Regions from separate parts of the Bradyrhizobium sp. CB82 genome, predicted to be linked through region 3. Evidence: predicted binding sites of a transcription regulator. Region 3 holds the regulator's gene; each other region holds the start of a gene.

The links. Region 3 encodes LexA, which represses DNA repair genes until DNA is damaged. Its sites were predicted from a motif close to TGTTCNNNNTGTGTTCNG; they were not measured.
Region 1: the regulator LexA is predicted to act here: its motif matches at 4,205-4,222, upstream of QA640_RS33520 (PA0069 family radical SAM protein).
Region 2: the regulator LexA is predicted to act here: its motif matches at 2,091-2,108, upstream of QA640_RS24535 (single-stranded DNA-binding protein).

The regions. Positions count from the first base shown of each region.
Region 1 is NZ_CP121650.1:6,900,036-6,907,649, forward strand. It holds gene QA640_RS33505 (glycosyltransferase family 39 protein) at 1-1,474, opposite strand, end outside; gene QA640_RS33510 (ribonuclease HII) at 1,738-2,577, opposite strand; partial or broken gene QA640_RS33515 (VOC family protein) at 2,655-2,995, opposite strand; gene QA640_RS33520 (PA0069 family radical SAM protein) at 3,020-4,183, opposite strand; gene QA640_RS33525 (phosphoketolase family protein) at 4,390-6,795, shown strand; gene QA640_RS33530 (RMD1 family protein) at 6,789-7,614, opposite strand, start outside.
Region 2 is NZ_CP121650.1:5,032,055-5,039,668, reverse strand. It holds gene QA640_RS24545 (outer membrane beta-barrel protein) at 68-826, opposite strand; gene QA640_RS24540 (outer membrane beta-barrel protein) at 1,063-1,824, opposite strand; gene QA640_RS24535 (single-stranded DNA-binding protein) at 2,266-2,757, shown strand; gene QA640_RS24530 (DUF2306 domain-containing protein) at 2,949-3,347, shown strand; gene gyrA (DNA gyrase subunit A) at 3,516-6,257, shown strand; gene QA640_RS24520 (KUP/HAK/KT family potassium transporter) at 6,383-7,614, opposite strand, start outside.
Region 3 is NZ_CP121650.1:5,142,089-5,149,702, reverse strand. It holds gene QA640_RS25080 (hypothetical protein) at 1-119, shown strand, start outside; partial or broken gene QA640_RS25075 (ComEC/Rec2 family competence protein) at 140-1,516, shown strand; gene QA640_RS25070 (hypothetical protein) at 1,525-1,962, opposite strand; gene lexA (transcriptional repressor LexA) at 2,565-3,263, opposite strand; gene glp (gephyrin-like molybdotransferase Glp) at 3,439-4,650, opposite strand; gene QA640_RS25055 (hypothetical protein) at 4,995-5,201, opposite strand; gene QA640_RS25050 (HAD-IA family hydrolase) at 5,363-5,989, opposite strand; gene QA640_RS25045 (alpha-hydroxy acid oxidase) at 5,999-7,132, opposite strand; gene QA640_RS25040 (S41 family peptidase) at 7,426-7,614, shown strand, end outside.

The DNA of each region.
Region 1 (7,614 bases), 1.8 Mb from region 3:
TGCGCAGAAGCGGCTGACGGCCGTTCACCAGCCATTCGAAGGCGCGCGGCACTTCGGGCACGATGCCGGGGAAGCGCTGTGCAATCTCCGGCGGTGGGGTGCCGGCGGTGTCGGAGGCGCGCCAGACCACGACGCCGCCGGTCTCGCTGAACCTGGCCGGCGTGAACCAGGGGGTGCGCTGGGGCTCGGCGTCGATGAGAAGATGCGGCCGGCCGGAATGCAGCGCGATCAGGCTCGCAAGCTGCGTCTCGCCGGCGACTGCGCGCAGACGCTGGTTGGTGCGGCGGGCAAAGCTGTCGTCGAAAAAGTCCGAGATCGCACGCGCCGGCATCGAGGTCGCGATCTCGCCGGTCCCAGTCCACGGCATCAACAATACCGCCAGCACGACGCCCGCGGCGGGCGCCGCGACGGCGGCCGCCCACACCGTGCGCAGCACGCGGGCGCGGCGCATCGCGATGAAGTCGCCGGCGGCGACGATGACGGCAAGGCCCGACATCACCAGCACGATGCCCGCTCCGCCCGCAACGCTGTCGAGTCCGAACAGACCGGAGACCAGGATGGCGCCAAGCCCGGGCGCCAGGGCGAAGAAGTAGACGAAATTGCGCGCCAGCGGCTCGACCGGCGGCCGGTAGATGATCGGTGCGTCCTCGGCTTGACCGGCGAACCATCTGGTGTTGAGGAACGTCAGCACCGGGATCGCGACCGCGCCAAGCAGGAGGCCGCCGAACAGCCAGGCCGTGTTGATCGCGCGGGCCTTCAAATCCTCAACCTGCGGCAAGACCGGCATGGTCAGCGTCTCGGCACGCAACAACCAGATCGCATAAGGCAGCGCCAGCACGGCAACAACGACGAGCGCATAGATCGGATCGAGCGCGCGCAGCGTCCTGCGGCCGCCTTCGGTCGCGACCGCGAAGATAACGAGCAGCAGCAACAGACCGATAGCGGCCGGCGTCGTCAGCAGCAGCAGGCCGGCGGCGATCGACCAGGCGAACCAGGCGTTGCCGCGGCGCTGGCCAATGAGCTGCCAGGAATGCAGCAGGAGCAGCGCCCAGAGCGGGCGCGCCAGCACCATCGGACCGAAGTCGAGCGCAGGCGAGGAGAACGCCAGCACCGTCATGGTCAGGAGCACGGCGAGCACCGCTTGCTGGGTGCCGACCACGGCGCGCGCCAGATGATAGAGCGCGATGAAGGTCGCGATCTCGCAGAGCTCGGCCAGCACATAGACGCCGATCATGTGGCTGCCGGCGGCGCGATAGGCGATGTCGGCGAGCCAGAAGGCGAGCGGCGGCCCGAGCTCGGTGCCGACCTGATATTCGCGGCCGAAGGCGAGCAGGGTTGCAAGGTTGCCGGGCGGGCTGCGGTAGAAGACCAGCGCCACGAACAACCACATCACGGCCTGGAGCAGCACCACGATCCACACCACCAGCCGCGGCCGGGCGCGGATCAGCTCGATGACCAGGGAGGTAAACCGCATGCAACGTCCGATATGATGCAGCCAACCCGTCCAAGCCGGCGCGTCCGCGTTTGATAAAGCGCGCTGCGCGCCGTGGCAACTGAGTCTCTTCTCCTTCTCCCCGCTTGCGGGGAGAAGGTCGGGATGATGGGAGTGCGAGGGCGGTGACCAGTCAGACTCGTGGAGACCCCCTCACCGAAATTCAAGCTGCGCTTGAGTTTCGACCTCTCCCCGCCAGCGGGGCGCGAGGTGAAGACATCGCGGGCCGGGCTAATGGAAAAGACTTAGAGGCTCGCAGAGGCGTCGACGACCGACGCCTCCGCCTGGGCCTCAACTTGAACGTCCACTTCAGCAGCCGCCGTGAACAGATCGCGCTTGGGTTCCACCGTCCAGGGCATGTGCTTCTCGCGCGCGGCGACGACGGGGGCGAAAAAGCTGCGGTGGTGGATGGAAGGACCGAGGCGGTCCAGTGCCTCGAGATGCTCCGGCACGGCATAGCCCTTGTGCTGCTCGAAACCGTAGCCCGGACAATCCCCCGCCAGCGCGCACATCAGCCGGTCGCGCGTCACTTTCGCGACGATCGAAGCCGCTGCGATCGAGAGCACCAGGCCGTCGCCGCCGATCACGGCCTCGCAGTCGCAAGGCGTGTCGAGCCTGTCGCGGCCGTCGACGAAGATGTGGCGGGGCGCCTCGGGCAGCGCCATCACCGCGCGCTTCAGCGCCCACAGCGAGGCGCGCAATATATTGTCGCGGTCGATGCGCGCCGGCGAGGCGACGGCGACCGAGACCTGCGCGGTTGCGCAGATCTTGTCGAACAGCTTTTCGCGCTCCTCGGCCGTAAGGCGCTTGGAATCGTCGATGCCGCGCGGAATCCGGTTCGGGTCGAGGATCACGGCGGCCGCGACCACGGGCCCGGCCAGCGGCCCACGCCCCGCCTCGTCGCAGCCGGCGACCGGCCAGACGCCGCGCTTGATCAGCGCGCGCTCACGGCGAAAGCTCGGCGGCGCGATCGCGATGACGCCCCTTTGGGTATTGACGGCGCCGTTAGGCTCCTTCGCGGCCGCTTTGGGCTCCTTCTTCGCGGCGTTCTTGGCCGGCTTGCTGGCGGACTTGTCCCGAATCATGGCCGGGATCGTGCGCACGCCGGTCCGGCCCGCGCAACTGGGAACCTCGGACAATTCCCGTTATTCAGATATAGGCGTCAATCGGTCAGATGCACCCGCCGGTCCTCGCCGACGTCAATACCGGGCGCGACCACGACTTCCCAAGGATGGGCGTCCGGATCGGCAAAATAGCCGGAATAACCGCCATAGTCGGTCTCGTGCGCGGCCTTGAGCAATGCGGCTCCCTTGTCGACCGCAAACGCCAGGACCGTATCGACCTCCTCGCGCGTCCGGCAATTCCAGGCGAGGGTGATGCCACGAAGGTGGCCTTCAGCTTGCGCGCAAACCCGAGCGCCTCATAGAAGGCAATGCTGGCACGGATGTCGCTCACACCGAGCGTGATGACCGTGAGCCGCGGCACCGGCAATCCCTTATTCATGACAGCCCTCGTTGAATTTGCACGCTAGAATAGGCTCAGCTGCTCGCCGCCGCGTTTCGGCTTTGCAAAGTGGTCGGTGGTCAGCTTCGAGCGGCGCTTGTTCAGGCCGAGCCGCTCGCAGGCGATCTCGAAGCGGCGGCCGATGGTCCAGGCCATGGGACCCGTGCCCTTCATCCGCGTGCCCCATTGCGAGTCGTAGTCGCGGCCGCCGCGCATGTCGCGGATCAGCGTGAAGACGTGGCGATAGCGATCCGGATAGTTCGCCATCAGCCATTCCCGGAAGAGGTCGCGGACTTCGAGCGGCAGCCGCAGCAGCACGTAGGCGGCTTCCTTGATGCCGGCATGCGCGGCCGCGTCCAAAATGCGTTCGATCTCGGAATCGTTCAGCGCGGGGATCACGGGAGCGACCATCACGGTCGTCGGGATACCGGCGTCCGCAAGCTGCTTCAGCGCCTCCAGGCGCTTGGGCGGCGTCGATGCGCGCGGTTCCATGGTGCGCGCCAGCTTTGGATCGAGCGTCGTGACCGAGATCGCGACCTTGGCAAGGTTGCGCTGCGCCATACGCGACAGGATGTCGATGTCGCGCGTCACCAGCGCCGATTTGGTCACGATGCCGACGGGGTGTCCCGCGCGCTCCAGCACTTCGAGAATGCCGCGCATGATTTTCCGCTCGCGCTCGATCGGCTGATAGGGATCGGTGTTGGTGCCGATCGCGATCATCCGCGGCTCGTAGCCGGTCGCGGCGAGTTCCTTCTCCAAGAGCGCCGGCGCGTCGGGCTTGGCGAACAGCTTCGACTCGAAGTCGAGCCCCGGCGAGAGGCCCAGATAGGCGTGGGTCGGCCGCGCGAAGCAGTAGACACAGCCATGCTCGCAGCCGCGGTAGGGATTGATGGAACGGTCGAAGCCGATATCCGGCGAGTCATTGCGGGTGATCACCTTGCGCGAGGTGTCGACCGCTACCGTGGTCTTGAACGGCGGCAATTCCTCCAGGCTCTGCCAGCCGTCGTCGAAGGCGACGCGTACCTCGGCCTCATAACGGCCGCTGGCGTTGGACTGGGCGCCACGCCCGCGCCTGCGCTCGCGGTCGATCGCGACGGCAAGCTCGGGAAACGCGGAAGGTGCACCCGCCGGCTCGGAGGGCGCCGTGACCGGCGGGTGCCTGAGGGCATGAGAGGATGCTCGACTCATGAAGCCAAGATAGCACCGAAAAGGAACAAATCAAGAACATGAAAGTAAAAACCACAAAACAACCCCATGCAAAGGAGTCGGCGCGCGGAATTTTGACCTCGCGCAAAGGTTGCCGGTCGCAATGCCGTTTGATGACGCCGCTAGAAACGGGATCGATCGCCCTGGAACCGGGTTGGTGACACCAGCCGCAACAAGGTCACCCCATCATGACCAGCCAACAACAAGCGCGCGCCAGCGCAGACGACCTCGACCTGCTCGATCGCTACTGGCGCGCCGCAAACTACTTATCCGTCGGGCAAATCTACCTCCTGGACAATCCGCTGCTGCGCGAGCCGCTCCGCCCCGAGCACATCAAGCCGCGCCTGCTCGGCCATTGGGGCACGACGCCGGGGCTGAACTTCATCTATGCCCATCTCAACCGCGCGATCCGCACGCTCGATCTCAGCGTCCTCTATCTCTGCGGCCCCGGCCATGGCGGCCCGGGCATGGTCGCCAATACCTACCTCGAGGGCAGCTACAGCGAGATCTACCCAGACATCGGGCGCGACACGGACGGATTGCGCAAGCTGTTCAGGCAGTTCTCCTTCCCCGGTGGCATTCCGAGCCATGCAGCGCCTGAGACGCCGGGCTCGATCCATGAGGGCGGCGAGCTCGGCTACGCGCTGGTCCACGCCTATGGCGCCGCGTTCGACAATCCCGACCTGATCGTGGCCTGCGTCGTCGGCGACGGCGAGGCCGAGACCGGGCCGCTCGCGGCGTCCTGGCATTCGAACAAGTTTTTGAATCCCGCCCATGACGGCGCGGTGCTGCCGATCCTGCATCTCAACGGCTACAAGATCGCCAATCCCACCGTGCTCGGGCGGATGGGCGACGAGGAGATCCGCGATCTCTTTCGCGGTTACGGCCACGAGCCGCTGTTCGTCGAGGGCGACGATCCACAAACGATGCACCGGATCATGGCGGACGCACTCGACGTGGCGCTGGCGAGTATCCGCTCGATCCAGCGGCATGCACGCGAAACAAGGACCACGATCGAGCGGCCGCGCTGGCCGATGATCGTGCTGCGCTCACCTAAGGGCTGGACCGGCCCCAAGGAGGTCGATGGGCTGAAGGTCGAAGGTTTTTGGCGCGCGCACCAGGTGCCGGTCGCCAATTGCCGCGAAAATCCCGCGCATCTGAAAGTGCTCGAAGACTGGATGAAGAGCTACGCGCCCGAGGAGCTGTTCGACCGCAACGGCACGCTGGTCGCCGAGTTGCAGGCGCTTGCACCAGGCGGCGACCGCCGCATGGGCGCCAATCCCCATGGCAATGGTGGCCTCCTGAAGCGCGAGCTGAAGCTGCCCGATTTCCGGAACTTCGCCGTCGAGGTGAACGAGCCGGGCAGGACGGTCGCGGAGGCGACGCGCGAGCTCGGAAAATTTCTGCGCGACGTCGTCAGGCTGAATGCCGAGGCGCGCAACTTCCGCATCATGGGTCCGGACGAGACCGCGTCAAACCGGCTCGACGCCGTGTTCGAGGTGACCGAACGCGTCTGGATGGAGCCGACAGACCCTTACGACGTGCACCTCGCCCAGGATGGCCGCGTCATGGAGGTGTTGAGCGAGCATCTCTGCCAGGGCTGGCTCGAAGGCTATCTGCTTACCGGACGCCACGGCTTTTTCTCCTGCTACGAGGCCTTCATCCACATCGTCGACTCCATGTTCAACCAGCACGCCAAATGGCTGAAGGTGTCGCGCGAGCTGACGTGGCGGCGGCCGATCGCCTCGCTCAATTATCTCCTGACGTCGCATGTCTGGCGCCAGGACCATAATGGCTTCAGCCATCAGGACCCCGGCTTCGTCGACCTCGTCACCAACAAGAAGGCCGATATCGTCCGCGTCTATTTCCCGCCGGACGCCAACACGCTGCTGTGGGTCGCCGATCACTGCCTGCGCACCTATGACCGCATCAACGTCATCGTTGCCGGCAAGCAGCCCGCGCCGCAATGGCTCACCATGCACGACGCGGCGACGCATTGCGATGCCGGCATCGGCATCTGGACCTGGGCCGGCACGGAAAGCTCGGGCGGCGAGCCCGACGTCGTGATGGCCTGCGCCGGCGACGTGCCGACGCTGGAGACCCTCGCTGCGGTCGATCTCTTGCGCAAGGCGCTGCCTGACCTGAAGATCCGCGTCGTCAACGTCGTCGACCTCATGACGCTGCAGCCGAAGGAGCAGCATCCGCACGGCCTCAGCGATCGCGATTTCGACTCGCTGTTCACGCGCGACAAGCCCGTGATCTTCGCCTATCACGGCTACCCCTATCTCATTCATCGCCTCACCTACAGCCGCACCAATCATGCCGGCATGCATGTTCGAGGCTTTGACGAGGAAGGCACCACGACGACGCCGTTCGACATGGTCGTGCTCAATGAGCTCGACCGCTTCCATCTCGCGATCGAGGCGATCGAGCGCGTGCCTGATCTCGCGACGAAGGCCGCGCATGTGAAGCAGCAGTTCCGCGATGCCCTGCTCAGGCATTCGCACTACGTCCGCGAGCACGGCGAGGACATGCCGGAGATCCGCAATTGGGTCTGGCCGAACGGCGCCGGCGCAGCGACGCCGCCTCAGTGAGTTCCGGTAAAGATCTGGACACAGCCGATCACGACCTCGATCACGATGAGCACGACGACGGCGACCTCGAGGCGCAGCGAACGCTGCGTGTCGATGATGTCGGTCAGCGCATTGGCGGTCTCGGACACCGCAGTGAGCTTGCGCTCGAGCGTATCGAGGCGCTCCTTCAGTTCGTACTCGTCCTCGAGCCGCGAGTAGAGGCGGTCGAGCGCGGGCTTTTCCCAGAGCACGTCGGGCTTTTCGGCGACCGCGACACGGCCCGCGACGCGCTGCTGAACCAGCAGCGCATTACCGATCAATTGCAGGATACCCTTGCGGCGGCGCGGCGTGCGACCGCGCTGGGCAAGTTCCCGCGCAAAGGGCTCGATGACATCGAACACGGCGGCGACGCGGCGCTCGTCGCGTGCAAGGGCCGTGCTCTTGGCGAGCGCGTCGGCGATCAGGAGCAGCCGATCGTCGGAGAATTTGGCGATGCAGATCGGCCCGCCCGGCTGGATCGCTTCGGAGGCTTCGTCGTTGCAGAGCTGCGCCTGCGCGGTCTCCTCCTCATAGGGGCTGAATTCGCCGATCACGCGCGGCTTCAAGGTGTCGATCAGGACCTTCTCCTCCGAGGGCAATAGTCCGATCAGCACCACGACGCCGTAGCGGAAGATCACAGCGAGTCCAGCATGGACGCGGAACGCGGCCGGCATCGACGATACCAGCGTTCCGATCTCCAGGCCCGCAGCATTGATGCGGTCGCCCAGCATCAGGGCGCGAATCCGCAAGGCAGGCGTCGTCTCCTGCCGGGGTGATGTTGCGGTCGTACCAACAGCGAGT
Region 2 (7,614 bases), 110 kb from region 3:
GTCCGGAACAAACAAAAAGGCCGGCGCGAGGCCGGCCTTCCCGTCGAGAATCGATCGTCTGCGAAGCTCAGTACTTCGCGATCACCGGGCCGCCGAAGCGGTAGTTCACGCGTACCGTGGCCATGTCGACGTCCTGCTTGATGGTGTCGATGCGGGAGGCTGTAAATGCGGTCGCAGGGAAGGTGACGTCCCGCTTGTCCATGAACAGGTGGTCGTACTCGACCGCCACCGACCAGTTCGGCGCAAAGCCGAACTCAACTCCGGTGCCGACCGCCGCACCCCAGCGCGTTTCGCTAGCGCTGTCGAACTCGGTGCCGGTTCCGACGAAGGTGCCGCGGTACTTGTTGTGCGTGACGGCAGCGCCGCCCTTCACGTACCAGAGCACGCTGCTCCAGGCGTAGCCGACCTGACCGGTGAACAGGCCGATCGCGTCGATCTTGGTGTTGTTCGCACCGATGCCACCCAACGCCAAGCTCGTGTTCGACCCCTTGAGATCGGCCCAGTCGCCCTGGGCTTCGAGGCCGAACACCCAGTTCGTGGCGTGCCAGCGATAGCCGACCTGGCCACCGACCATGCCGCCGGTAGCGTCGTGGCAGCCTTCAGCCACCGGACCGCCGGCGACACCGCCGACATTGATCAGATCCCAGCAATTGTGGCTCGAGCCACCGCCCGCGTTGAGGCCGATATAGAATCCAGTCCAGTCATAGACGGCAACCGGAGCGATGGGTGCCTTGGTGTACGGGCGGGCCGCCAGATCGGCAGCCATGGCCGGCGCGAACGTGCTGAGTGCGAACAAACTGGCCGAAGCCAACAAAACCTTCTTCATTTTCTGAATTATCCCAGTCCCAGTTTCTGTTTTTGCCTTCCCTCGGGAAGGGCATCGGACGCTATGATCCAATTGATGGCGTGCTTACACCAGCGAAGCTCCTAGTTGTGTACCCGAGATGCAACACCATGCGGAAAATGTGTGAGGATGACTGACCTATTCATGTTGGCCGCACCCGCGCAGCAAAAAGGCCGGCGCGAGGCCGGCCTTTTCAACAGAGGAGCTTTTGGCGAAGATCAGTACTTCGCGACCAATGGGCCGCCCCAGCGGTAGTTCAGGCGGACGAGGCCCATATCGACGTCCTGGCCGATCCGGTCGCTTCCGGCCGACACGCCGCCGGGCGTCGTGAAGCCGATCGTGCGATGGCCGAGGAAGATGTGGTCGTACTCGACGCCCACGGACCAGTTCGGTGTAAAGCCGAATTCGAGGCCGGCGCCAACCGTGCCGCCCCAACGGGTTTCGCGAGCCGACGCCACCAAGGTGCCGGCACCGACGAAGCCCGGCGCGGTAAAGACGTCGTACTTGTCGCCGACCACCGCACCGCCGCCCTTCACGTAGAACAGCACGTTGTTCCAGGCATAGCCGATCTGGCCGGTGATCAGGCCGAAGGCGTCGATTTGCGAGCGGTTGCGGTCCGCCGGGAAGGCGAGGCTGATGTTGTCGCCCCGGAAGTCGGCCCAGTTGCCTTGGCCCTCGAAACCAAACACCCACTGGCCGGTCTGCCAGCGATAGCCGATCTGGCCACCGACCGTGCCGCCGGTCGCATTGTGGCAACCCTCGCCCACGAGAGCGCCTGTCACCGTGACGAAGTCCCAGCACTTGTGGGCCGAGCCGCCGCCGCCGTTGATGCCGATGTAGAAGCCGCTCCAGTCGTAGACCGCGGCGATCGCTGGGGGCGGAGCCTTTACGTACGGACGTGCAGCGAGATCCGCCGCGCTCGCCGGAGCCGACAGGCTCAGCGCAACTGCACCAATGGCCCCCACCAAAATCTTCTTCATTTCAATCCCTCCGGCTACGCCGCTTCTCTGGTCCCCGAAGCGGTCAATCAGGCGCGACGCCCAATGAATTAATCTCGCGCCGAGCCTAGTCTGATTTGGCAGCGGAGTCCGTCTCCCAAAAGCAACAGTCGCGCGCGAACTGCGCGGTTCCTAAGTTAATGACCGTTAAGTGGTATTTTCGTTTGCCGGGAACTCGGAAAAGTTCCATGCGGTTCCGATGATTTCCTGGGGCATGCAACCTCATGTTGCGGGCGTATCCGCCATCCCGGAACAAATCTGGAACATTGCTGGGCCAGGTGCTATATATGGGGATAACCTGCGGGACCGCGGGCTCGGTGACACCTGCGAGCGTATAGGGTCCCTCAGCAGGCGGCAGCGAGCGGTTTTGGCACGGCTCCGGCTTTTTTCGAACAATTTCGCAGTTTGGAGTGGAGAGCGGCGATGGCGGGAAGCATCAACAAGGTCATTTTGGTCGGAAATCTGGGCAAGGATCCGGAAATCCGCCGCACCCAGGACGGGCGGCCGATCGCCAATCTGAGCGTCGCAACATCGGAGACCTGGCGGGACAAGGCGACCGGTGAGCGCAAGGAAAAGACCGAGTGGCACCGCGTGGTGATCTTCAACGAGGGCCTCGCGAAGGTTGCCGAACAGTATCTGAAGAAGGGCGCGAAAGTTTACGTCGAAGGCGCGCTCCAGACCCGCAAATGGACCGACCAGAGCGGCGTCGAGAAATACTCGACCGAGGTGGTGCTGCAGGGCTTCAACTCCAACCTCACGATGCTCGACGGCCGTGGCGGCGGCGGAGGTGGCAGCTTCGGCGAGGAGCCGGGCGGCGATTTCGGCTCCAGCAGCCCGGTCGGCAGTGCGCCGCGCCGCGCGGTTGCCGCGGGCGGGGGCCGCAACAGCGATATGGATGACGACATCCCGTTCTGAGGACGTCGCGAGCCTTCGTGCAGAAGGACAGGATTTCCGATCAACCGGCTGGTGGAGCGTGTCTCTTGCGGGCTCGGCTAATGTCGTGTCTCAAGGGATTGGACGTTGGGCGATGTGAATGGTATTAACTTCATGTTAATGCGATTTACATCGCCTGCGCCAACTGCGGGCGCAACTGGGACGCTGCAGCCATGACCCTCGCGCCACTGCTTGACGCAGCTCCCGCCGTCCCGCTCCATGCCTTTGCGGCGATGGCCGCCTTCGTGCTCGGCGTCGTCCAGTTTGCCGCCCCCAAAGGCACCCTGCCGCACCGGACCGTCGGCTGGATCTGGGTGGTGCTGATGGCCATCGTGGCCTCGTCGTCGTTCTGGATCCACCAGATCCGGCTGGTCGGGCCGTTCAGCCCGATCCATCTTTTGTCGATCTTCACGCTCGCGATGCTGCCGCTCGCGGTGTGGCGGGCCCGCACCCACCGCGTCGCCGATCATCGGCGCATCATGATCTTCACATTCGCCGGCGCGCTGGTGATCGCGGGGTTGTTCACGCTGCTGCCGGGACGCATCATGCATCACGTGATTTTCGGCTCGTGAGAGAGGGTTTCAACGGGCCCGTTCCGGCCTCCCCAAACGAGGCTTCGCGGGAGCCGTAAGTCGTTGGAAAAATAAGCGGAAAAAGCGCCTCCCGGGAGCGCGCGAGGGTGGTTATCAGACCCTCGATGCGCTATATGATTCCCGGACAGAAATTCACCGGATCCCCCCTTGGCTGACGACGATAACGACAAGCCCGGCGACAAGCCGGAGCATCCTTCGGACATTCGCCCGATCTCGATCCTCGACGAGATGAAGAAGTCCTACCTCGATTACGCCATGAGCGTGATCGTGGCGCGCGCGCTGCCCGATGCGCGCGACGGCTTGAAGCCGGTGCACCGCCGCATCCTGTTCTCGATGAACGAGGAAGGCTATACGCCCGACAAGAAGCACAAGAAGTCGGCCGGTATCGTCGGCGACGTCATGGGTCAATACCATCCGCACGGCGACCAGGCGATCTATGACGCGCTGGTGCGCATGGCGCAGCCCTTCTCGATGCGCGAGCTGCTGGTGGACGGGCAGGGCAATTTCGGCTCGGTCGACGGCGATCCGCCGGCGGCGATGCGCTACACCGAGTCGCGCCTGACCAAAATCGCGCTCAAGCTGCTCGACGATATCGACAACGAGACGGTCGACTTCCAGGACAATTACGACGGCTCGACCAAGGAGCCGGTGGTTCTGCCGGCGCGGTTCCCCAATCTGCTGGTCAACGGCGCCGGCGGCATCGCCGTCGGCATGGCCACCAACATCCCGCCGCACAATCTCGGCGAGGTGATCGACGCCTGCCTGGCGTTGATCGACAATCCGTCGCTGACCATCGACGATCTCATCAATATCATCCCGGGCCCGGATTTCCCGACCGGCGGTATCATTCTCGGTCGCCAGGGCATCCGCAACGCCTACCATCTCGGTCGCGGCTCCATCGTGATGCGCGGCAAGGTCGCGTTTGAGACGATCCGAAAAGAGCGCGAAGCGATCGTCATCACCGAGATCCCGTATCAGGTGAACAAGGCGACGATGGTCGAGCGCATCGCCGAGCTCTACAAGGACAAGAAGATCGAGGGCATAGCCGACCTGCGTGACGAATCCGACCGCGAGGGCTACCGCGTCGTCGTCGAGCTCAAGCGCGACGCCATGCCCGACGTGGTGCTGAACCAGCTCTACAAGTTCACGCCTTTGCAGACGAGCTTCGGTGTCAACAGCGTGGCGCTGGACTCCGGCCGTCCGCAGACGATGAATCTGAAGGACCTGCTGACGATCTTCGTCGGCTTCCGTGAGCAGGTCGTCACCCGCCGCACCAAGTACAAGCTGCGCAAGGCGCGCGAACGTGCGCATGAGCAGGTCGGTCTCGCCATCGCGGTCGCCAATATCGACGAGATCATTCGCGTGATCCGGACCTCGCCGACGCCTGCGGCTGCCCGCGACACCCTGATGACGCGCGACTGGCCGGCGCGCGACGTCGAGGACATCATCACGCTGATCGACGATCCCCGTCACCGGATCAATGCTGACGGTACCATCCGCCTGTCGCTGGATCAGGCGAAGGCCATTCTGGAGCTGCGCCTGGCGCGTCTTACCGCGCTCGGCCGCGACGAGATCGGCGACGAGCTCTCAAAACTCGCCGGCGAGATCAGTGACTATCTCGACATCCTGCGCTCGCGCGCCCGCATCCTCGACATCATCAAGGCCGAGCTCGCCGAGGTGAAGGCGGAGTTCGCCACGCCGCGCCGGACCGTGATCATGGAGCAGGAGGGCGAGGTCGAGGATGAGGACCTGATCCAGCGCGAGGACATGGTCGTCACCGTTTCCCACGCCGGCTACGCCAAGCGCGTGCCGCTGTCGGCCTATCGGGCCCAGCGCCGCGGCGGCAAGGGCCGCGCCGGCATGCAGACCCGCGAGGAGGATTTCGTCAGCCGGCTGTTCGTGGCCTCCACGCACACGCCGGTCCTGTTCTTCTCCTCGCGCGGCCAGGTCTATAAGGAGAAGGTCTGGCGACTGCCGATAGCCGCGCCGAACGCGCGCGGCAAGGCGCTGATCAACATCCTGCCGCTGGAGCAGGGTGAGCGCATCACCACCATCATGCCACTGCCCGAGGACGAGTCCACCTGGGGCGAGCTCGACGTGATGTTCGCCACAACCGGAGGCAATGTCCGGCGCAACAAGCTGTCCGACTTCGTCGACGTCCGCCGCTCCGGCATCATCGCGATGAAGCTCGATGACAATGAATCGATCGTCGACGTGCAGATCTGCACCGAGCGCGACGACGTGCTGCTGACCGCCGCCGGCGGCCAGTGCATCCGCTTCCCTGTCACCGACGTGCGCGTGTTCACGGGGCGCACCTCGATGGGCGTGCGCGGCATCGCGCTTGCAGGGGCCGACAAGGTGATCTCGCTGGCGATCCTGCGCCATGTCGAGACGACCTCGGACGAACGCTCGGCTTACCTGAAGATGCGCCGCGCCGTCGCCGGCGAAGGTGCGGCGGAGGAGGCCGGGGCAGACGCCGAGGCCGAAGAGACCTCGGGCAGCTTCCAGCTCCCGCAGGAGCGCTATGTCGAGATGTCGGCGGCCGAGCAGGTGGTGCTCACGGTGTCCGTCAACGGCTATGGCAAGCGGACCTCGTCCTACGAGTACCGCACCACGGGCCGCGGCGGCAAAGGCATCGTTGCGATGAGCGTCAACAACCGCAACGGCAATCTGGTGGCGTCCTTCCCTGTGGAGGAGGCCGACCAGATCATGCTGGTCACCGACAAAGGCCAGCTGATCCGCTGCCCGGTCGAAGGCATCCGCATCGCCGGCCGTTCGACGCAGGGCGTGATCGTGTTCGACACCGCCGAGGACGAGCACGTCGTCTCGGTCGAGCACATCACGGAAGAGGCCGACAACGGCAACGGCGAGAACGGCAACGGCGGCTAGGTCGGGCGCGTAGCCCGGGTCGAGCGCAAGCGAAACCCGGGACATCGTCTGCCATCACGAAGGACCCGGATTGCGCGGAGCCTGTCATCGGGCGGCCGGCCCGTTACCCCATCTACGAGATCTCCCTAGATCTCCAGCTCCGTGCCGAACTCGATGACCTGTCCGGTCGGGACGCCGAAGAACGCGGCCGAGCGCTCCGCATTGCGTTGCAGGAACGCGAACAGCGACTCTCGCCAGACCCACATGCCCGGAACGTCTTCGCGCGGGATGATCGTCTCGCGGCCAACGTAATAGGTGATGTCGGAGAGGTCGATGCCCGGCAGCTTACCCTGCCGGCAGGCGAGCTTCAGCCCCTCATAGATGGTCGGGTTCTGCATGAAGCCGTAGTGCAGGATCACGCGCGTGATCGCCGGTATGATCTCGATCACCTCGGCGCGTTCCTCGTCGGGGACGTGCGGCACTTCCTCGATCAGCACGGTGACGAGCAGCAGGCGCTCATGCAGGACGCGGTTGTGCTTGACGAATTGCGTCAGCGCCAGCGGCACGCCATTGGGCGCCGAGGCCAGATAGACGGCGGTGCCGGGAAGCCTGGCGCGACACTTGTTGACGGCGGTCTCGATCAGATCTTCCTCCGGCTGGCGCAGCCGAGCGCGGGCGCGCTCGACGAGCTTGACGCCGCTGCGCCAGGTCAGCATCAGGAACGCGACGAAGCCGGCGAGCAGCAGCGGAAACCAGCCGCCCTCGAACAACTTGATCGAATTGGCCGCAAAGAAGATCGTATCGATCGCGAAAAAGAAGCCGTTGACCGCGACCACGAGCCAGGGCGAATAGCCCCACTGGATCGCGACCAGCGCCGCGAGCAGCGTCGTGATCGCCATCAAGAGCGACACCGCGATGCCGTAGGCGCCGGCGAGCGCGTCCGAGGTGCCGAAGGCGAGCACCGCGCCGAGCGTTGCGGCGGCAAGCAGCCAGTTCACCAGCGGCACATAGATCTGTCCGATCGCTTCGCTCTGAGTGTGGCGGATCTGCATGCGCGGCAGGAAGCCGAGCTGGATCGATTGCTGGGTCAGCGAGAACACGCCGGAGATGATCGCCTGCGAGGCGATCACGGTCGCAACCGCGGAGAAGGCGACCATCGGATAGTGCAGCCAGTCCGGGCAGAGCTGGAAGAAGGGATTGTCGATCTGGCTGGGATCGCTGATCAGCAGCGCGGCCTGACCGAAATAATTGAGCACCAAGGCCGGCAGGCAGATTGCGAACCAGGCCAGCCGGATCGGCAAGCGCCCGAAATGCCCCATGTCGGCGTACATCGCCTCACCGCCGGTCACCGCCAGGAAGGCCGCGCCGAGGATCGCGA
Region 3 (7,614 bases):
CGGTCAACTACCGCGACGCAGCGCAAGCGATCGAGCGGGAACGGCTGTTCCGCGTCCCAGATGCTTCCCAGCGAGATTTCTTGGGAAGCAAGAGTGCATTAAAGCGCTGTATTTCCTAACTAAAATCTCTGCTTGACCGATCTCCGGCTATCACATGGCGGTCGTCGCCGGCGTCGTGTTCTTTGCGGTGCGCGCGCTGCTGGCGCTGATCCCGGGGTTCGCGGTCGGCTATCCGATCAAGAAATGGTCGGCTGCGGCTGCGCTGATGGCTGCCGCGTTTTACCTGCTGCTGTCCGGCGGCGAGGTCGCAACCCAGCGCTCGTTCTTCATGACGGCGGTGGTGCTGATCGCGGTGATGGTCGATCGGCGTGCCATCACCTTCCGCACGCTGGCGGTCGCTGCACTGATCGTGCTCGCGCTCGCCCCGGAAGCCCTCGTGCATCCGAGCTTTCAGATGTCATTCGCGGCAACGCTTGGTCTCGTCGCGCTGGTGCAGATCGGCATGCCGAACCTGTTCGCGTCGCCCGACCACTCCGCCACCGCCCGCATCGCGCTGTGGGGCGGCCGCGAGCTCGTCATGCTGCTGATGGCCTCGCTGATCGCGGGACTTGCGACCACGCCCTACGCCGCCTTCCATTTCCATCGCATCACGCCGTTCGGCGTGCTCGCCAATCTCGCGGCGATGCCGGTGGTCTCTGCGCTGGTGATGCCCGCCGGCCTGTTGGGCTTGATCGCGGCGCCGTTCGGACTCGACGGCGTGTTCTGGTGGTTGATGGGGATCGGCATCGACTGGATGATCGCAGTCGCGCGTTGGGTGGCGGCCTTGCCGGGCGCAGTCGGCCGCGTCGCGGCATTCGGTACCGGACCGTTGATTGCCGCCAGCATCGGCCTCATCGTGATGGGCCTGTTGCGGACGCCGCTGCGCTGGACCGGCGTCATCGTGCTGGCGCTCGCGCTTGGCTGGGCGCTGCATATGCGCCAGCCCGACATCCTGATCGCAGGCGATGGCCACAGCGTCGCGGTGCGCGGCAAGGACGGCCGGCTGCACCTGATCCGGACCGGCAAGGACAATTTCCTCCTCAAGGAGTGGCTTGCCGCCGATGCCGATCCGCGCAGCGCGACCGATACCTCGCTCGCCCACGGCGTCTCATGCGACGAGGCCGGCTGCGTAACGCCGCTCGCCGATGGTCGCCTGGTCGCGCTCTCGCTGCGCGTCGATGCGCTAGCGGATGATTGCGGCCGGGCAGCGCTGGTGGTGACGGTGAAACCGTCCGCGCCAGATTGCGCGGCGATGGTCGTGGATCGCGAGCGTCTGAAGACGCAGGGCGCCCTCGCGCTGTCGCGGAGCGGCGACGGGTTCACGCTGCAAACGGCAAAAGCAAGGGGCGCAAACCGCCCCTGGTCGCCGGCCGGGGCCGGCGATAGCGATTTCGAGCTCAGCCTCGCACCGCGGCCGGCCACGTTACACAGCAAGGACGCTACGCCGTCGGAGGCCGACCTGCAGGCCGAGGATTAAAAGACGCGTCAGCCGATCGGCAGACGTGTCGGGGTCGTCGTGGTCGTGTGCTGCTCGACGGCCGGCTGCTCTGTCTTCTCGCCGAGCGGCTGCGTCACCGGCAATTGCAGAACGGTGGCACGCTGGCCTTCGACGAGTTGCGTCACCAGCACGTAGTTGCCGTCGGGGAATTCGATCGCATCATGATGACGATCAGGAATGTGCGGATCGACCTTGCCGAACTTGCCGACGCGGGAGTTGACGGTGCGCGTCCAGATCCAGCGATTGTCGTAGCGGACGTTGTCGGCGAAGGCGAGCTCGGTGCCGGGCAGGAGGCAGACGGCAACCGAGAGATCACGCTCCGACGCAAATCCACGCGTCGAGGTGCCGCGGAAAGTTGTCGTGACGATCGTCTCGCCGACTTGAGCGGGGCGGGTCGCAACGGCATGTAGGCTGTAGTCACACATCGGAGTGCTCCTCATGCGAGATAGCAGGTCCGCGCCCCCCGGAGGCGCAGGCCTCTATCAGAGTGGAAGCCTTCGAGTGTATCGCGTTTGTGGGCAAATCTGCGGCCCGTCTGCGCGCCGCCCGATCACATTATCTTTCCTGATCTTTCCCGGCGAACGAGGAACAAAGCCTCTCGCTGCGACTCTATCTTGGTTTACACCATTCACACATCCGAGCTTTTATCACTGGCCGGCAGGAGCCGAGTACCCCGTAGGGGGCCACCTCGCCGGCGCGGCAGGTGCGATCGCATTGCTGCAATTGCGGAATGGCGCGCTTGCCGCGTGCTCCGTCTTGCGGACGGCATGGTGGTGCTGCGCTGCGTCGCTCGCGGAAGCCGATCCCGCGATCAAGGCGCTGCCGAGATCACGCTGAAAATCATCTGTCGCATGGCTTTGTCCTCTGCATTGTGCAAAGCGCTTTCGCGCCTGCAGCGCTCGAGGATGTGGCTCTGCGCAGGGTGTGGGGATAATCGGAGGAAGCGAAAATGCTATCCACCCGGAGCGGACAATCCGTCCGCCCCGCGGCGCCGCGCGATGACCGGCAATCTGCCGGACGAGGGCAATCAATACTTCCGGTACAGCCCGATCAGTTTGCCCTGAATCTTCACCCGGTTCGGCGGCAGGATGCGCACCTCATAGGCGGTGTTGGCGGGCTCCAGCGCGATCGACGCACCGCGGCGGCGAAAGCGCTTGAGCGTTGCCTCCTCGTCGTCGATCAGCGCCACCACGATGTCGCCGGTATCGGCGGTCTCGTTGCGCTGGATCAGCGCCATGTCGCCATCCAGGATGCCAGCATCGACCATCGAATCGCCGCGCACTTCGAGCGCGTAGTGCTCGCCCGAGCCGAGCATGTCCGGAGGGACGCTGATGGTGTGGCTACGGGTTTGCAATGCCTCGATCGGCGTACCGGCCGCGATCCGTCCCATCACGGGCACGGCGACCGGACGCTCGCCCTCGTCGGCGGGAGCGCTTGGGCCCCGCACCTTGCCGAGATTGCCCTCGATGACGCTCGGCGTGAAGCCGCGGCGGCCGGCGCCTGCCGCCTGAAGCTCGGGCAGCTTGATGACCTCGATGGCGCGCGCGCGATTGGGCAGACGACGGATGAAGCCGCGCTCTTCGAGCGCGGTGATCAGGCGGTGGATGCCCGACTTCGAGCGCAGATCCAGCGCGTCCTTCATTTCGTCGAAGGAGGGCGGCACGCCGCTTTCCTTGAGGCGCTCACTGATGAACCGCAGAAGCTCGTATTGTTTGCGCGTTAACATCTCGACCAAGTCCCCCGGTTGACGTCGTTCGATTCCGAGACGTCGGATTCAGCAGAAGCCGCTAGATGCTCGAAACAAATCATGAACGGACACTATATGTTCGATATGTGTTCCGCAACCACTTAATTTTGGGTGAACGCAGCGAAGTTCGCGTCATGCGCGAATCAGATCGCCCTTACAAGGGCAGCCGCAACACCTCGCAAGGTGTGCCTGCCTCGGCCTTCGGCGCGAACGGTGCGCGCACGAGAAGTGCTTGTGCGGCAGCAAGATTCGCAAGCAGCGAGGAGTCCTGGTGGTTGACGGGAAGGGCCACCAGCGTGCCGTCCTCGCGCTCCTCGAGCCGGGCGCGCAGATAGTCCTCGCGGACGTCGTTAGGCCCGACGTCGCACCCAAGCACGGCGCGCTCGCGGCGGTGATGGACGCCAGAGCGGCCTGCAAGCGCGCGAATCAATGGCACCATGAACAGGAAGCCGCAGACATAAGACGAGACCGGATTGCCGGGCAGGCCGATCACCCGCATCGCGCCGAGGTGGCCGTGCATCATCGGCTTGCCCGGCCGCATCGCAATCTTCCAGAACGCCATCTCGAAGCCTTCGGCCTGAAGCGCCGGCCTGACCAGATCGTGGTCGCCGACCGAAGCCCCGCCGGTCGTGATCAGGATGTCGGCGCCGCTCTCGCGGCCCCGGCGGATGCCGGCCGTGGTCGCCGCAACGGTATCGGCGGCAATGCCGAGATCGATCGTTTCGGCACCCTCGGCCCGCGCCAGTGCATGCAGGGCGTAGCCGTTGGAAAAGACGATCTGGCCCGCGCCGGGCGTCGAACCCGGCATCACCAGCTCGTCGCCGGTCGCGAGGATCGCGACCTTGGGCCGGCGGCGGACGGCAAGCGCCGGGTGGTTCATGCCGGCCGCCAGCGACAGGTCTCGTTCGGTGAGCCGGGCTCCTGTCCTCAGAAGCACCTCGCCCTCGTGGAAATCGACGCCGGCCGGACGGATGTGCCGACCAACGATCGCGGCCTCCTTGATCGTGACGCGCCTGTCGTCGGCGACCGTGTCTTCCTGGATCACCACCGCATCGGCGCCATCGGGGACCACGCCGCCGGTGAAGATCCGCACTGCTTCACCCGCGCCCACCACGCCGGTGAACGGTCGACCGGCCGCGACCTCGCCGATCACGGTGAGCTCTGCGTCCACCGTCGCCGCATCGGCCGCGCGCACCGCATAGCCGTCCATTGCCGACATCGCCTGCGGCGGCTGCGTGCGCCGCGCCGCCACATCGCGCGCCAGCACGCGATGGTAGGCGGCTTCCAGTGCGACCATCTCCTCCGCCACGGGCTCGACGCCCGCCAGCACTGCCGCGAGCGCATCAGACACCGGCATCAGGGCCACGGACAAAACTCCTGCATGGAAAATCAACATCCCGGTCGGGCTCAGCGTTCTAGCCGAGTGCAGGCGTCGAAGCAAAAGACAGGCAGACGGGGCGGAAGTGATGGGCTTGTCGTTTCGACGGTGTAGCGCGGGGAGGGAGAGCGAGGCACCGCGACGGGGGATGCCGGGATCGATGGCGCGCGGCCGGGGGGAAGTCGAGACCATACGGGCGCAAGGTGGCGACTGGACCAACTCGTGGGTCGAAAGTGCTTACCGGGGTCGCCGCGTGATCGTTTCGATGACGAGAAAGACGGGAATGACGGTGGCCAGACATGCCACGGCGACGACCAGGCTCACGGCTAACATCAGGAGGCTCCCGTTTCGTTGTCCGGATCGACGTCGGGCGCCCTCAGTCCGACATCCTTCTCCGGCAGCGGATCAGCCTGCGCTTTCAGATCGGCCGCCTTGCTCACCAGCTTGGCGGAGAGCTGCGAATTCGACGTTGACTTGGCGAATTTGAGAAGGATCGAGGCTTGCTTGTTGAAGTAGGTCTTGCCCAACACGTTACGCATCCGTCGTAGAGAAACCCAACGGGCATATGACTCCGGAGTGGCAGATCCGTTCCGGGAACTCTGTGCAAAAATACACAGAGTGACTTGGTTCCACATCTTGCTGAAAAAGTTCCTGGATCCGGCGGGAACGAGACTGCGAGCGACCGCAGCAATGCGGCCGCCTAGAAGCCCAGCGCCTTCAGCGCCTCACCGACGTCGTGAGGCGATGTCACGTGAACCGCGGTCAGCCCTCGTGCCCGCGCGCCTTCGATATTTTCAGCGAGATCGTCGAAGAACACGATTCGCTCGGCGGGTACTCCGATCGCGGCGACGACATGGTCGAAGGCCTCCGCATCGGGTTTGCGCAGGCCGATGCTCGAGGACAGATACAGCTCGCGGAAATGGCCGAGCACGTCGGCATATTCCCTCGAGAAATATTCCACATGCGGCCGGTTGGTGTTGGAAAAGGCGTAGAGCGGCACGTGCTTCGCAGCGCGCGGCAACAGGCTTGCGATGTCGGGCATCTCGCCCGCGAAGATCGCATTCCACCCCTCCAGGAACTGCGCGTCGGAAATTTCGATCCCCAGCGAGCGCCGCAGCGAGTCGAAATAGGCCTCGTCGGTGATCTTGCCCATCTCATGCAGCCGATAGGCCTCGTCGCGGACATAGCGCGCCACGATCGATTGCGGTTCGCAGCCGGCGTGTCCCGCCCAGCAGGTGATCGCCTTGGAGAAATCGATGTCGAGAACCACGCGACCGATATCGAACAGAAGCGCATCCGCGCTGCCGGGAGAGAGGAGGGAGGTCATTGCGTCCTTTCAGTAACGATAGGGCTCGATATCGAGCAACGGGAACGCGCTGAACACGCTCGGCGCGTTGGTGGCAGTCGCCGGATGCAGGCTGGATGCGTTCACTTCGGCAAACGAGGTGGCGCCGAGCAGCCCGAGACAGCGCAGCACTTCGTCTTCCAGCAGCTCGAGCATCCGCGTGATGCCGGCTTGGCCGGCCGCAGCCAGCGCCCAGCACTGCAGGCGTCCGATGCCGACGAGGTCCGCGCCCATGGCGATCGCCTTGACGATATCGGTGCCGCGGCAGAAGCCGCCGTCGACCATGATCTGCGCGCGTCCCTTCACGGCATCGACGATCTCCGGCAGCACATGCATGGCGCCGCGGCCGTGATCGAGCTGGCGGCCCCCATGGTTGGAGACATAGATCCACTCGACGCCGTGATCGAGCGCGATCAGCGCGTCCTCGGCCGTCGCGATGCCCTTGATGACGAGCGGAACATCGAACTTGTCCTTGATCAGCTTCACCGTCCGCCACTCCAGGCCCTTCTGGTAGTCGCCGCCGGTGGCGCGCAGCCGGCTCTCGCGAACATAGCGCTTGGCGATGTCGCGTTCACGACGGCTGTAATGGGCGGTGTCGACGGTCAGGCAGAACGCGGCATAGGTATTTTTCACCGCGCGGGCGACGACATCCTCGACGAAGGCGTCATCGCCGCGGACGTAGAGCTGGTAGAAGCGCAGTGCATCGGGAGCCGCTTCCGCGGTCTTCTCGAGGCCCGGGTCGGACACAGAGCTCAGCATATGCGCCGCGCCGAAGGCGCCGGCGCCGCGCGCGACGGAAGCCGCGCCATGCGGATCGAAGATCTCGAGGGCGCCGACCGGCGCCAGCACGACCGGCAGACGCATCTTGCGGCCGAACTGCTCGACGGAACCATCGACGTTGCGCATGTCGCGCAGCACGCGGGGGCGGAAGGCGATCTCGTCCAGCGCCATGCGGTTGCGGCGCATCGTGGTCTCGGTCTCGGCGGCGCCGACGATATAGTCCCAGGCATTCTGGTTGAGGTTGGAGCGCGCCTTGCGAATGAATTCGTGCAGGTTCTGGAACGGCTCGTCGCTGGCGCCGAGTTCGACGTTTCGTTGAGGCCGGATGCGGGGCGCTTCGTTCATTGTTATCCTCCCGAGAATTTGAAGCCCTATTCCATCGCCTAACCGTTTCGGCCCGCCAAAACCATCCCAAAATCGCATAGCTTAAGCGCATGAGCGGCCGGGCGTTTCCCGCCTCGCGCAGACCGGCCGGCGACGTTGCCAAAAGTTTAGGCCAAGAGCGTAGGGATTTTTGCCGGATACTGGTCGACGTGGCGGACCGGCCTTGAAGAAACCAGAATGGTATTGTGAGAAACGGGCTGGATCGCCATTTTGCATGGCGCCTCCCAACCGCCAGCGAAAAGGCCAATCAATCCATGCGGAAAACCCTGCTGTTCCCCCTCGGCGCGCTGACCGGCGCGTGTTTGACCCTGCTGGCAACCTCTCCGCAAGACGGGCAATGGGTGGCAAAAGCGGCGGCGGGCGCGGACGATGCCTATTCGCAACTGAACCTGTTCGGTGAGGTCTTCGAGCGGGTCAAGGGGAGCTACGTCGAAAAGCCCGAC